3 regions of the Vibrio sp. STUT-A11 genome follow, and region 2 is predicted to be linked to each of the others. Evidence: predicted binding sites of a transcription regulator. Region 2 holds the regulator's gene; each other region holds the start of a gene.

Region 1 (4,928 bases), 720 kb from region 2:
CATACCCGACAACGGCATTAAAACCAACGTCATTTGATTCCTCGATTGATACACCACTATTTTCCAGTTCCGTATCATTCGCAAATGCCACATCCGCTCCTAAATAAAAGCCTGTTTTTGTCCCAGCAACCGCTGCACTACTGATGAAAAAAGACAACACTGCTAAAGAAAATACATTTTTAGTTTTCATTTTTATCTCTAAAATTTACTAATTTTTTATAGCCACATATAGCCATGACATTTTAATCAATAATTACAATGAATTATCGCGCGTCATAATATTCAAAACAGTGCTTACAAGCCATGACTCAAATCACATCAACCGAATCATATGCAAAAAGCCTCTTAATCAAATGCTTTTACTAAGGGGGATTAAACCAGCACAACAACCAAAAGTAACTTAAAGCGCACCGATAAAGGCCCGTAGAGAAATCTACGGGCCTTTATCTTTTCTGGTTTGGTCTATATCCGGTCGTAATTATTGCCAGCAAGTACCGCACCCGTCTTTTACCAATACCTGTTATTTAGTGAGCATAGAATCGCGCAGAAATGACTAAATTATTGCTTGGCATTGGTATTACTATAAATTTTCGTATCAATAAGTACCTCACGTGCAATACAAACACATGAGCAGTAATTGAGATACAGGCTGAAGTTACACACTATTCATTCAGCAGATTCAAAGCAGCATTCGGAATCAACCTAGCTTGAGCTAACATAGATGATGAAGATTGTTGAAGAATTTTAGCTCGCGTCATTTCGGTTGTTTCTTTTGCGTAATCGGTATCCGTACGGTTTCCTTTTGATTCACTGATATTCTCATGCATATTCGTTAGATTAGAGAGCATGCGATCAAACCGATTCTGCAAAGCCCCCATATCTGCTTGATGCCCATCCACATAATTCAATGCAGAATCAATGACAGAGACGGCTTCTTGGGCGCCTCCTATGCTTGTCACATCAATGTTCTCTACAATTGTCTTACGGCCGTTATCGAAGTTAAACTCTCTGGCCAGACATCCAGAAAAACAAATTTCCCCTTCTGCAACATCTGCCCCAACAAACATTTGTAGTTCACCGGTACCGGATACGGATGCTGTAACAAACTCTTGCTGTCCATTGATATAAGTTGCAAGTTCTTCAATATCATCTCCAATCTTGGCTTCGATATTGATACTTACATCGTTTCCGGCTCTATCGGTGAAATCCATACCGAGCTCGTGAGCATCACCTTCGACAGCCCAGCCTTCGTCTTTGGCTTCCTCTGCAATAAATATCGTTCCACCCATCAGTGAAGAGCTTGAACGCATATCCTTTAGTTCCAATAGTATCGTTTCATTATTGGAACCAACTTGAAGCGCTTTCTTGCCATAGCTACCATCTAACAGTCTAGTCCCAGCAAAGTTAGCTGAGCTAGCGATACTATGCAGTTCTTCCTTTAAGGCTTGGACATTTTTTTGAATTGCCTGCCTGTCAGCTATTGAGTTTGACCCGTTCGCCGCTTGCAATGAATGGTCTCTCATATCCTTTAGAATGCTAGATATTTCCCGTATAGACCCTTCAGCAGTCTGGACTATGGCTACTCCATCATTGACATTCTTAGCTGCAACATCCAGCCCTCGACTTTGTACATGTAGTCGATTCGCAATTTGTAACCCAGCAGCATCATCTTTAGCACTGTTTATCTTTTTTCCCGAAGAAAGTTTAAGTATTGATGAATTATAATCATCAGAAGCATCAGCAATGTGACGTCGTGTTGCTAACGCAGCGGTGTTGTTGTGTAGGCTCAATGTCACGCATAGCCCTCCTTTCCATTATTGCTGCTAAAAAATATGGAACTAAAGTCTCATTCTGTGTATCGACCAAAACCATCATCACTTTAGGGGCTATATGCATAAAAACTTGAATATTTTAACTTTAACCCATTCATACAACAAATGAACAAGCAGTTCCTTAAAGAAAAAAGGCAACTGTTAAAAAAGGAAGTGCGCTTTTAAGCGCTAAAGTCTCATTGGCGGGACACACTAGAAGAAGACCGAGCGATCAAATATTGACGACTTTTATAAATATGCTAGATTAGCCGTATAGACGTCCAAAAAAATAAATGGAGTTATTATGGAAAGTTTGCGCCAAATTAGACAGTTACCTATTGTTCTCATCGCAGCCCTAAGCTTAGCGGCCTGTGGGCAAAAAGATGAATCAGTCATCAAGGTAGGTGCAACGGTTGGTCCTCATGCACAAGTTGTCGAAGCCGTTGCCAAAGAAGCAGAAAAACAAGGGCTAAAGGTCGAAGTAGTCGAGTTTTCCGATTACGTCACACCAAACGCAGCGTTAAGCGATGGCAGTATCGACATCAACAGCTACCAGCACCAACCGTTTCTGGACAATTTTAACAACAGCCATGACGCTCACTTGGTCTCTATCGGCCAATCCATTCTGATGCGTATGGGGATTTACTCAAACAAGTTTCGCTCTCTTGAAGAGCTTCCTGAGAATGCTCGTATCGCTATTCCTAATGATCCAACCAACGGTGGGCGCGGTTTGCTTCTTCTTGCTGACGCGGGCTTGATTACGTTGAAACAAGACGTCGGCCATAAAGCGGCATTGACCGACATAACTGAAAATCCTAAACGTTTTCAGTTTGTTGAAGTCGATGCAGCTCAGCTGCCAAGAACGTTAGATGATGTGGATGCAGCAGCGATTACCATGAACTATGTGATGTCGTCTGGCCTTGACCCGAAAAAACAGGGTATTTATTTGGAGTCTAAACAGGCACCTCTGGCGGTTATGGTTATCGCAACGCGCGAAGCAGATAAAAATAAACAAGAGTACAAAAAGTTTGTTTCTATCTACCAGTCTCAGGAGATTCGTGACTACTTGGAAGAAACATTTAAAGGAACGATTGAACCTGCGTTCTAACCTGTAAAAGTGTACGTTAGAAGATTAAGCTGAATCTTTGAGTAAGGCTCGTGGAGATATTATCCATGAGCCTTTTTACTTTTAAGCTTCACCCTCTGACGAACTCGGTAAGCCAGGCTACACATTATTAGCGTTTCCACGACGCTCTGCTTCTAGCCTCGCAGCTAAGTACTTTTGAGTCGCTAATACTAAATCAGGACGATCAATTAACTTCCAGAGAAAGTATGGCGGGATGAAGAAAATAACAAAATATAGTGATTCATGGAAAAAGACATTAGCAATTGAATCTTGATGCTCAAAAAATGCTGTCAGGGCAAAAAGATCCAACAAGACCCCTACCACTCCAAAAACAACACAGACCACTATCGCTAACCCCAAGAGTTCACGTAAGAAATATTTATATATCATGGCACTAAATCCTTCTAGCAGTACGTCGTACCAAGATACTCCTCTAATTACTCCGTTAGCTTGATTACGGTCAATTTCTGCTAGATACCAATAAGAAGTTAGTTTTATAAAAGCTAACTTCTACTCAATATTACAGCTATAAGAAACTGTCCCAGTCATCCCTGTCGGCGATGAACATCCTGAAAACAAAGAACTAATGAACATATCAATTCATCCTTACGTCATTAGAAGTGAGAGGGAACACACAGAACAAGACATCGACCTGATTCTGTAGTTCTCACACATAGAATAGAGAAAGCCGCTTACTGGTTTGTAAGCGGCTTTTTATTTTTGCTCTGTCAGGCATTAACTGGCGGACAGCTCTGCCAGCCGCTTCGCAGCGCGGCTATGGCGAACCATCAAGTCCTGTAAATCCACCCCAATCACTTCACCATCATGCACACGCCATTGGCCAGCGACCATCACTCGGTCAGCCTGTTGTGCGCCACATAGCAGTAAAGCGGCCAGCGGATCATGACTCCCTGAGAAGCGAATATCATCCAGCTTAAACATAGCAATATCAGCCTGATAACCGATGTCTAGTTCTCCAATATCGTGTCGCCCCATCGCAAGAGCAGAGCCTTTTGTCGCCCAGCGCAGAGCATCAAAATGCGTTACTTTTGCTGATCCATACTGCAGGCGTTGCAGGTACATCGCCATGCGGACTTCGGCGATCATATTGGATCCATCGTTTGAGGCAGAGCCATCCACGCCAAGACCAACTTTCACACCGGCCTGTTCAAGCTCCAAGTTTTTACACATACCAGAGGCCAGCATCATATTGGATGTCGGGCAATGACTGACCCCAACGCCCGCTTTACCTAATCGTAGAATCTCTTCAGAGTTAAAATGAATACCATGAGCCAGCCAGGTCCGCTCGTTTAACCAGCCAACATCTTCCAGATAATCAACCGGACGTAATCCAAACTGCTTGATACAGAAGTTCTCTTCATCAATGGTTTCACACAAGTGGGTATGCACCATGACATTCTCATCTTGAGCGATTCGCGCAGTCTCTTTCATCAGATCCGTGGTCACCGAGAATGGGGAACATGGCGCAAGCGCAATTTGAATCATCGCGCCATCATGGTCTTGGTGATATTCATTGATCAGTCTTTTGCTGTCATCGACAATCGTTTGCTCTGTTTGGATAGTATGCCTTGGCGGTAAACCGCCCTGATCTTCCCCCAAACTCATTGAACCCCGAGTAAAAATAGTGCGTACGCCAAGGCTGTGTGCAGCTTCAACTTGCAGATCGATGGCATGTTCCAGACCATTGGGTAATAAGTAGTGATGATCCGAAGCGGTCGTGCACCCTGAACGCATAAGCTCAACTAAAGCCAATTCAGTGGCAACGCTCATCATTTCCTGGTCAAGGTTCGCCCACACCGGATAAAGGCTTTTCAACCAGTGAAACAGCTCTTTATTGAGAGCATCGGGATAAGCGCGAGTCAAAGTTTGATAAAAGTGGTGGTGGGCATTGATTAGCCCTGGAGTGATGACGTGCTGGCTGGCGTTGACTACCGAATCGATTTTGCTGTCAGGCGTGGCATTAAGTGCCA
Region 2 (4,928 bases):
AGAGCCATGAAAGCGTTCCGGAGAAAATGCCAGATAGTGCGATAATCTCATCGCCACTCTCGCGAAGGTCACGTACCGTATGGTTGATTGGTAATCCTGCCCCTACTGTGGCGTTATACAACCAGTGACGTCCAATTTTAGCAAATGCATCCTGTACCTGATGGTAGTACTGACTATCTGCCGATCCCGCTACCTTGTTCGCGGAGATCAGGTGAATACCCTGCTGAGCAATCTCAACGTAGCATTTGGCGAGTTCCTGACTGGCGGTAACATCAAGGACGACGGCCTCATCGTAGTCCTGTAGAGCACCAAGACGCGGTAACCAAGAGCCATCGTTTGCAATACTTTCGTCATTGAAACGTGCTGAAACACCAGATGCATCAATACCCTGACTATCAAACCAATACTTTTGACTATCAACCACGGCAACAAGGTCGAAGCTCATGCCATGACGTTTCTCTAGTTCACTCTTTTGAGAAGCGAATAGATTGAGCCAGCTCGAACCAATATTGCCTTTGCCGCATAATGCGACAGCAACGCGCTTTTGTGCCTGAAACAACTGGCTGTGAACCGTTTGTACCAATTCTTCGGTATCAGTGACACGTAGTACTGCCACCAGACTTAAACCAGATTCCGTCTCAGAAATAAATTCTACCGGGGCGTGTTTTAACTTTTGCTGGAAGCCAAAACAGTGATTGGCATTGGTTGTTACACCCGCACCTACGGCAGCAATCAGAGAGTAGCCTTCAGTGAGATGAATTTGTGCATCCAGATCAGACTCCTGCAAATAGTTAAGCGCACCACCAGCAATTTCTGCCGTGTACGCCAGTCGTAATGTTTGCTGCTCAGGCTGAGCTTCAAAAGCAAGCGGCTCTAACTGAGCGCGTTTTAAAGATTCAAGCACATCGCTCTGTGTTTTTTCAAAGTCATGCCCGTGTGCAAATGAAAGCTGAACCAATAACACGTCATCCAGTGAAGTGATGATTTTCGCCCCACGGCCAGAAGCCAGAACTCGCTCAATACGAGTCGAACCAGACTCAGGAAGGTAACTACATTTCAGGCTCAGATCCATGGTGCTTTGCGCCACAGGCTGTAGTGTACGACTGTGTAGTACAGGTGCAGCTAAACGAGCCAGCTCACTCGCTTCATCCAGCCTTAATAGTGGTAACAAGCATGCATCTGATACCAAACGAGGGTCTGCACTATAAACACCAGCCACATCACTCCAAATCGTCACTGTGCTCACTTCGGCAAGCGCACCAATCACCGTCGCAGAATAGTCTGAACCGTTGCGGCCAAGCAGAACAGTTTCGCCGTTATCATTTTGTGCCATGAAGCCAGTAATGATCACACGTTTGTGACTATGCTGGGCCAGCGCTTCTTTGATAAGCGGGTATGAACGAGCACGATCAACTTCTGGTTGAGTACCCGCCTCTGCGCGTAGGAATGCTCGTGCGTCTTGTGCTACAGCAGGTAGTTGCTTTTGCGTCAGTAAAGCAGCCAGCAATCGAGAAGACCATACTTCTCCGTGGCCTAATACTGCTGCCTTTTGCGCTTCGGTCAGTGGAGAGGTCAGCTCTGCCAGTGTACTGAATTCATCTTGTAAGGAGGCAAGTAGCTGCTCTTGAGCTTCTCCCTCTAATAACTCTTCAATGAGACTGATTTGAAACTGTCTCAAGCTCTGCAAAGCTTCGTGCGCAATTCGACCATCTTTTTCTAAACCTTCAAGGAACTCAATCAGGCGGTTGGTTGTTTTGCCTGCCGCAGAGACCACCACCAAGTCATTTTCTGCCGAGTATTCTTTGAGAATTCCCGCTACACGTAAGTAACACTCTGGGTTTGCCAGGCTGCTACCACCAAACTTGTGTAGCTGACGTTGTACAGTCATTATTAACTCCTATTGCTGTGCAGATTTAGTGAAAGCTTGTTCTAGGTCGGCAATCAGATCTTGCGCATCTTCCAGCCCGACAGAAAGGCGCAGTAATTGCTGTGATACACCTGCTTCAGCCAAGGCTTCTTCACCCATCGCACGATGCGTCATTGATGCTGGGTGACAAATTAAACTTTCTACCCCGCCTAGAGATTCAGCCAGTGAGAAGAGCTGAAGCTCTTTAACAAAAACTTTCAGCTGCTCAAATGAGCCCGCAAACTCAAAGCTCAACATGGAGCCAAAACCAGACTGTTGTTTTTTAGCAATTTCGTGACCAGGATGCTCTGGTAGACTTGGATGATAAATTTTTGCCACCAAAGCTTGCTTCTGCAAATAAGCCAGAACTTGCTGTGAGCTTTCTTCATGCACTCGCATACGCGCACCTAACGTACGAAGTCCTCTTAGCGTCATGTAGCTATCAAACGGTGTGCCTGTAGCACCAATACAGTTGCCCCACCAGGCTAACTCTTCTGCATGCCCTTCCGTTTTAGCGATAATCACACCACCAATCACATCTGAGTGGCCATTGATGTATTTCGTTGTAGAGTGAATAACAAAGTCAGCACCTAGTTCTAAAGGCTTCTGGTACACCGGTGTCAAAAAGGTATTGTCTACAGCAACTAATGCGCCAACTTGCTGCGCTTTTTCACAGACCGCAGCAATATCCACCACGCGAACCAGAGGGTTAGATGGGGTTTCTAGCAGAACCAGTTTTGGCTTTTGCGCTAATGCCTCATCCAGCGCTTGTTCGTCAGTTTGATCGACAAACAGCACCTTGAAATCACCTTTGTTAGCACGAGTGTTAAACAGGCGGTAAGTACCACCATAACAGTCGTTCGGAGCAACAATAACATCATCAGGACCAATAAAAGCAGATACCCATAAGTTCAGTGCAGAAGTACCACAGTTAGTGATCACAGCTCCTTTGCCAGATTCCAGCTCAGACAAAGCACTTTCTAATAATCCACGGTTTGGGTTGCCAGAACGTGTGTAGTCGTACTTAGGCACTTCCCCAAATGCAGGAAAGCCGTAGTTCGTCGAAAGGTAGATTGGTGGAACGACAGCATGGTATTGAGTGTCAGACTCAATACCAGTGCGTACGGCAATAGTTGCAGGCTTACGGATGCTCATGAGTGTATCCTTTCACAGGTGATGACTTCTAAATGGGAATGCGCTATATCTAAATGGTCAGATTCAATGAATTGCACACTCCTTACTATTCCTGTCACTTTACTCGTCAAAAATTAAGACGTCAACACTTCTAGACGTCTATATGTCTTTGCTTATGGCAGTAAATGCAGCTAAAATCAGCTCCTATATTATTTTTAACCTATTACATAAATGAAGGTACGCAATGGCTGACTGGAATGGCGAATACATTAGCCCTTATGCTGAGCACGGAAAGAAAAGCGAACAAGTAAAAAAAATCACTGTATCTATCCCGCTGAAAGTTTTAAAAGTGCTAACTGATGAACGTACTCGTCGTCAGATCAACAACTTACGCCACGCAACCAACAGCGAACTCTTATGCGAAGCATTCCTACATGCGTATACGGGTCAGCCACTTCCAACGGACGAAGACCTTCGTAAAGATCGCCCTGACGATATTCCGACTGAAGCAAAAGCTCTGATGACCGAAATGGGCATTGAATTTGAGTCGTTTGACGAAGAGTAATTTGGAGCGCACTGGATACACCAAACGGTTATTTAGGCTCCAAGAATAGAAAATGACATAAAAAAATGGGACGCCATCGCGTCCCATTTTTTGTACATCATTAATTGTGTAAGCCTTACTCTGCCATGTAGTTTTCTGGCATTTCAATACGGGCAACACCAGAGTCAACCGCCGCTTGAGCCACTGCTTTGGCAACACGAGGTAATAAGCGCGCATCCATTGGCTTTGGAATAATGTAGTCAGTGCCGAACTCGAGCTTATCGACACCTGCCGCTTTCAGTACCGATTCTGGTACTGGCTCTTTCGCCAATTGACGGATAGCGTCAACCGCCGCAAGTTTCATTTCATCATTAATTTCGCTTGCGCGCACATCAAGCGCACCACGGAAAATAAATGGGAAACACAGTACGTTGTTTACCTGGTTCGGGTAATCACTACGGCCTGTACCCATAATTAAGTCATCGCGAACTTCATGTGCAAGCTCTGGCTTAATTTCAGGATCTGGGTTTGAACATGCGAAAACAATTGGCTTATCCGCCATCAATTTTAATGCTTCAGGTGGAAGCAGGTTTGGACCTGATACGCCAAGGAACAGATCAGCACCTTCAATCACATCTTCTAAAGTACGCTTGTCGGTGTTATTGGCGAATAACTCTTTGTACTCGTTAAGATCATCACGGCGAGTATGAATCACGCCCTTACGATCCAACATGTAAATCTTCTCACGCATCGCGCCACATTTGATCAGTAGTTCCATACACGCTACTGCAGCCGCACCGGCACCAAGACACACGATCGTAGAGTCTTCAAGCTTCTTACCTTGCAGTTCAATTGCGTTCAGCATGCCAGCGGCCGTTACGATTGCAGTACCGTGTTGGTCATCGTGGAATACAGGTACATCACAACGCTCGATAAGACGCTTTTCAATTTCGAAACAGTCTGGCGCTTTAATATCTTCAAGGTTAATACCACCAAAGGTATCAGCAATGCTTGCTACGGTATTAACGAACTCGTCGATCGTGCGGTGCTTTACTTCGATATCAATGGAATCAAGTCCAGCAAAGCGCTTAAACAGGAGTGCTTTACCTTCCATAACGGGTTTAGAAGCAAGTGGACCTAAGTTACCCAAACCTAGAATAGCGGTACCGTTAGAAATAACGGCAACCATATTACCTTTCGCGGTATATTTATAAACATTGTCAGGGTTTTGCGCGATTTCGCGTACAGGCTCAGCCACACCAGGGCTATAGGCCAAAGCAAGATCACCGGCGGTTTCTGCAGGTGTTGTTAGCTCGACTGCAATCTTCCCTGGGGTTGGGTATG
Region 3 (4,928 bases), 1.1 Mb from region 2:
TTGAACTCTGAGCAAGCCGCAGAAGACGAGACACCAAGCTGGCAGGTGCTTTATACCACTTACGTACATACTTGTTCACCACTGCGCAGTGGTGAAACCTTATTGCCAATCCCTTTGTACCGCAATGATCCAACACTAAACGGTGACCATAAAGCGGTCATTAAGTGGCAAACGGAATGGCAAGCGTGTGATGAAATTCAAATGGCGGGCGGATGTCGTGCTGAACATGCCGCGCTGCACGAGATATGTGATGCTGACAGTGTCCTGTTTCGCCGAGGTTGGGATTTACGTGGTCGTATTGAATACATCACTAAAATTCCAACCTACTACTATCAATACCGTGTGGGTGGCCAGTCTCTTGAAAGTGAAAAAGCGCGTAAGTGTCCGAAGTGTGGTGGAGATTGGCTGTTGGATGAGCCGTTGCATGACATCTTTTACTTTAAGTGCGATGACTGCAGAATTGTTTCGAATATCTCTTGGGACCACCTAAAGTAGCCGTTTGGACTGCCGAGTACCAATCTGGAAAATTAACTGGTCAGGGAACAGGTTTTGATAAACAAACTCTATTTGCCATGGATGGCAAATAGAAGCCCCATGGATGGGTTGATGCGTGTTTGTGTTCGATGCCTGTTTTCTGGTTCTCTATCATTACGTATGACCACTTTCTTATTTAGGTTTGTCGATAAGTATAAATAGCAAAAGGGCTGATGTTTTCACATCAGCCCTTTTGGCAATTGTCAGCAGAGATGTTTGCTAAGACGGGTTTAATTACCAGCCTTTAACTACGCCGCCTTTGAATAGTTCTTTCGCTGCTTCGTAAACTTCTTCAGTTTGGTAAGCTTTCACGAAGTTTTGTACGTTCTCAGCGTTAACGTTCTCTTCACGTGCTACCACTAGGTTTACGTATGGAGACTCTTTATCTTCAACGAATACACCGTCACGCTCTGGAGACAGATCGATAGAGCTTGCGTATGTTGTGTTGATGATAGATAGCGTTACATCGTCTAGTGAACGTGGAAGTTGTGGCGCTTCTAGTTCGATGATTTCGATGTTTTTAGGGTTGCCAACGATGTCACGTACCGTTGCAAGTAGACCAACGCCATCACGTAGTTCAATCAAACCTTGTTGTTGTAGAAGGATCAGTGCGCGACCTAGGTTAGTTGGGTCGTTTGGTACTGCGATACGTGCACCATCTTGGATTTCATCAACAGATTTAACTTGCTTTGAGTAACCAGCGATTGGGTAAACGAAAGTGTTACCTGCGATAGCCAGTTTGTAGCCACGGTCTTTAATCTGTTGATCAAGGTATGGCTTGTGCTGGAATGCGTTTGCATCGATAGAACCGTCGTCTAGCGCTGCGTTTGGTGTAACGTAATCAGTAAAAGTCACCAACTCAACGTCTAAGTTGTACTTCTCTTTTGCGATTTTAGCTGCAACTTCCGCAACCTGTGCTTCAGCGCCAGCAATAACACCCACTTTTACTTTGTTCACATCAACTTCTTTATCACCACAACCCGTAAGTGCTAGAGCAGAAGCGGCTGTTACGACAGTCAAAAGACCTTTAAGGCTAAATTTCATCGGTATCTCCTAATTATTGTGTAATTTTGATGCTTATCTGTGGTCAACACGGCGTACCACTGCGTCGCCGATAGATTGAATAATTTGTACCAGTACAATCAGCATAACCACGGTAACAGCCATGATTGTCACATCATAACGGTGGAAACCGTAACGAATTGCAACGTCTCCCAGACCACCGCCGCCAACGGTACCTGCCATTGCAGAGTAGCTGACCAAGGTTACGAGTGTAATTGTCACTGAGTTAACAATAGTCGGCATTGCTTCAGGTAGCAGAACTTTTGTAATGATTTGTACTGGTGTTGCACCCATGGATTGTGCGGCTTCCACTAAGCCCGTTGGTACTTCAAGTAGCGCACCTTCGATAAGACGCGCGACAAACGGAATGGCACCAATGGTAAGCGGTACGATTGCTGCGGTTGTACCAATAAAAGTACCAACCAGTATTTTTGTGACCGGAATAATGGCTACCATCAATACAAGGAACGGCACTGAACGGCCCACGTTAACAATGGCACCCAGAATGCCATTGAGCTTAGTATTCTCAAGCAGACCACCTTTTTTAGTGATATGCAAAATAACGCCTAAAGGAATACCAATGGCAAAGCCGACAATACCCGCAACGGCCACCATGTATACCGTTTCCCAGGTCGCCCCAAGAAGTAGATTGCTATTTAGGCTCAGCCATTCAGAAACTGTATTAAAGGACATAACCAAGTACCTCTACTTTCACGTTGTGCTCACGCAGGTATTCGATTGCTGCGTTGTCATCTTGTTCATTACCAAACAGTTCAGCGACCATCATGCCGAATTTTACCCCACCAGCGTAATCCAGATCTGAACTTAGGATACCCACATCGATATTGTATTTGCGTGAAATCTGAGACATCAGAGGAGCATCAACCGTTGCGCCGGTAAATTCCATACGGATTAGAGGGTAACTGCCTTCAATACGTTCGGATTGAAGGCGTGCCTGATAATCTTCAGGAATCGACAAGTCCAGAGTAGAGCGAATAAATTCGTGCGCCAGTTCTGTTTTCGGGTGAGCAAAAATTTCACCCACAGTGCCTTTCTCAACCAGTTCACCACCACCGATGATCGCCACTTCGTGACAGATACTTTTAACCACTTCCATTTCATGAGTGATCAGCAAAATAGTGATGTTGAGTTTACGGTTGATCTTCTTTAATAACTCAAGGATTGATTGAGTTGTTGCCGGATCTAATGCGCTGGTGGCTTCGTCACAAAGTAGAACGCTTGGATCAGAGGCTAATGCACGAGCAATGGCTACACGCTGCTTTTGACCGCCACTTAAGTTCGCTGGGTAGCTTTCATGTTTGTCTTCTAATCCTACTAGTTTCAGTAGTTCAGTGACTTTGGCATTGATATGCGATTTCTCTTTACCCGCGAGTTCAAGAGGTAGTGCGACGTTATCGAAAACGGTACGAGACGACAGCAGGTTAAAGTGCTGGAAAATCATGCCGATGTTACGACGTGTTTCTACCAGTTGTGTTTTGCTTAGTTTAGTCAGGTCAACGCCATCTACGATGATGGAACCAGAGGTTGGAGCCTCTAACATGTTCACACAGCGAATCAGAGTACTTTTACCAGCACCTGACGAGCCGATCACCCCAAAGATGGTGCCCTTGGCGATATGTAGGTTAATGTCTTTCAGAGCCAGAATTTCTTTGCTGCCCTGGTAGAACACTTTATTGACGTTTGCTATTTCTATCATGTTTCAACCTGCATAGAGATATGGGGAACTTCGTTGTCAAAAACGGCTTTTGACAGAACTTAATTTTGAGCTCTATCTCAATTTTCAGTTGATGCTATGGGTTAAGCAGATTGAAGTCAATAGATATTTTTACGTCTAGACGTCTAAATGTGCAAGCGTTCTGATATCGAAACTTGGTGATATCAGCGCTGTTTTTTTGAGCATAAGATGGAGGCCCCCGATATTCAACGATTCTTGCGATGTCGCATACTGGTTTGTTGCGATGTCAATCTAAATAGATAGTGTTGAAGCTTATAAGGTATGTAATAATCTGCTTAAACCGAGCTAATAGAGAAATACGTTTTGGCAAAACCTGCTGTTTTTATCGACCGTGATGGCGTGATTAACGTCGATCATGGTTACGTTCATGACGAACATGATTTTGAGTACATTGACGGTGTGTTTGAAGCGACGAAAGCGCTGAAAGACCAAGGTTACATGTTGGTTCTTGTGACGAATCAATCTGGTATCGCACGCGGTAAATTCAGTGAAGAGCGATTTTTATCTCTGACTCAATGGATGGATTGGAACTTCGTTGATCACGGCGTTGAGTTTGACGGCTTCTATTACTGCCCGCATCACCCTGAAGAGGGGATTGGCGAATACAAGCAAGATTGTGACTGCCGTAAGCCAAAGCCGGGTATGTTCATTTCTGCCCGTGACTTCCTGAAGATCGACATGGAAAAATCGGTCATGATTGGCGATAAAGCCGAAGATATGATGGCGGCAGAAGCGGCTGGTGTAGGAACCAAGATTCTTGTACGTACCGGCAAACCAATTACTGAACAGGGTGAAGCGCTAGCGAGTGTAGTATTAGATAGCATTGCTGACGTTCCGGCATATTTAAACAAATAACATCATCGTTATATTATAAAGGGAAGCACTGGCTTCCCTTTTCTCTATTTATTGTTAAAGTTCATCCACCTAAGTCTCTACCTACTTTAATCTGATCATTTATGAACAAAAAACTCACCATTCTTGATATCGCAAAACTGGCTGGCGTTGGTAAGTCGACGGTAAGTCGTGTGCTCACCAACGATCCCAAGGTAAAGCCAGAAACGCGTGAGAAGGTTGAAAAAATCATTCGTGATTCAGGTTATGTTCCTTCCAAATCCGCTCAGTCGATGCGAGGAGGAAGTCAAAAGGTGGTGGGCGTGATCATTTCTCGTTTAGATTCTTCATCAGAAAACCAAGCCGTAGGCACCATGCTGCGAGAGTTATATTCTGCTGGTTATGATGTTGTGATCATGGAAAGCCAGTTTGATCGCCAAAAAACCATTGAGCATCTTGAGGTTCTCCGACGTCGCAATGTAGATGGCGTGATCGTATTTGGTTTTACAGGTTGCGATGAGAAGGCCCTCGCTGAGTGGGGCAGTCGCATTGTGGTGATTGCCATGGATACGAATGAGGTTTCCTCTATCAATTATGATAACCAGGGCATTATCGAACTGGCGCTTTCTCACTTAGAGCAGCAATCGCTTTCTCGTATTGCCTATATAGGTGTGGATTCTGATGACAGAACCACGGGTTTTGCCCGTTTGAATGCTTACCAGTTGTGGTGCCAGAGCAGAAATAT

Evidence for each region. Region 2 encodes MetJ, which represses methionine synthesis genes. Its sites were predicted from a motif close to TTAGACNTNTANANGTCTAA; they were not measured.
Region 1: a site for MetJ is predicted at 2,077-2,096, ahead of OO774_RS13780 (MetQ/NlpA family ABC transporter substrate-binding protein). Genes of this name have one in related genera too.
Region 3: a site for MetJ is predicted at 3,441-3,460, ahead of metN (methionine ABC transporter ATP-binding protein MetN). Genes of this name have one in related genera too.

What each region holds. Positions count from the first base shown of each region.
Region 1 covers NZ_AP026763.1:2,956,354-2,961,281, forward strand. The annotation lists gene OO774_RS13770 (porin family protein) at 1-190, opposite strand, end outside; gene OO774_RS13775 (flagellin) at 663-1,796, opposite strand; gene OO774_RS13780 (MetQ/NlpA family ABC transporter substrate-binding protein) at 2,116-2,919, shown strand; gene OO774_RS13785 (D-fructose-6-phosphate amidotransferase) at 3,037-3,327, opposite strand; gene OO774_RS13790 (8-oxoguanine deaminase) at 3,673-4,928, opposite strand, start outside.
Region 2 covers NZ_AP026763.1:302,776-307,703, reverse strand. The annotation lists gene OO774_RS01480 (bifunctional aspartate kinase/homoserine dehydrogenase II) at 1-1,888, opposite strand, end outside; gene OO774_RS01475 (O-succinylhomoserine (thiol)-lyase) at 1,898-3,061, opposite strand; gene metJ (met regulon transcriptional regulator MetJ) at 3,285-3,605, shown strand; gene OO774_RS01465 (malic enzyme-like NAD(P)-binding protein) at 3,721-4,928, opposite strand, start outside.
Region 3 covers NZ_AP026763.1:2,589,980-2,594,907, reverse strand. The annotation lists gene OO774_RS12200 (Zn-ribbon-containing protein) at 1-495, shown strand, start outside; gene OO774_RS12195 (MetQ/NlpA family lipoprotein) at 769-1,578, opposite strand; gene OO774_RS12190 (methionine ABC transporter permease) at 1,612-2,289, opposite strand; gene metN (methionine ABC transporter ATP-binding protein MetN) at 2,279-3,313, opposite strand; gene gmhB (D-glycero-beta-D-manno-heptose 1,7-bisphosphate 7-phosphatase) at 3,656-4,207, shown strand; gene treR (trehalose operon repressor TreR) at 4,309-4,928, shown strand, end outside.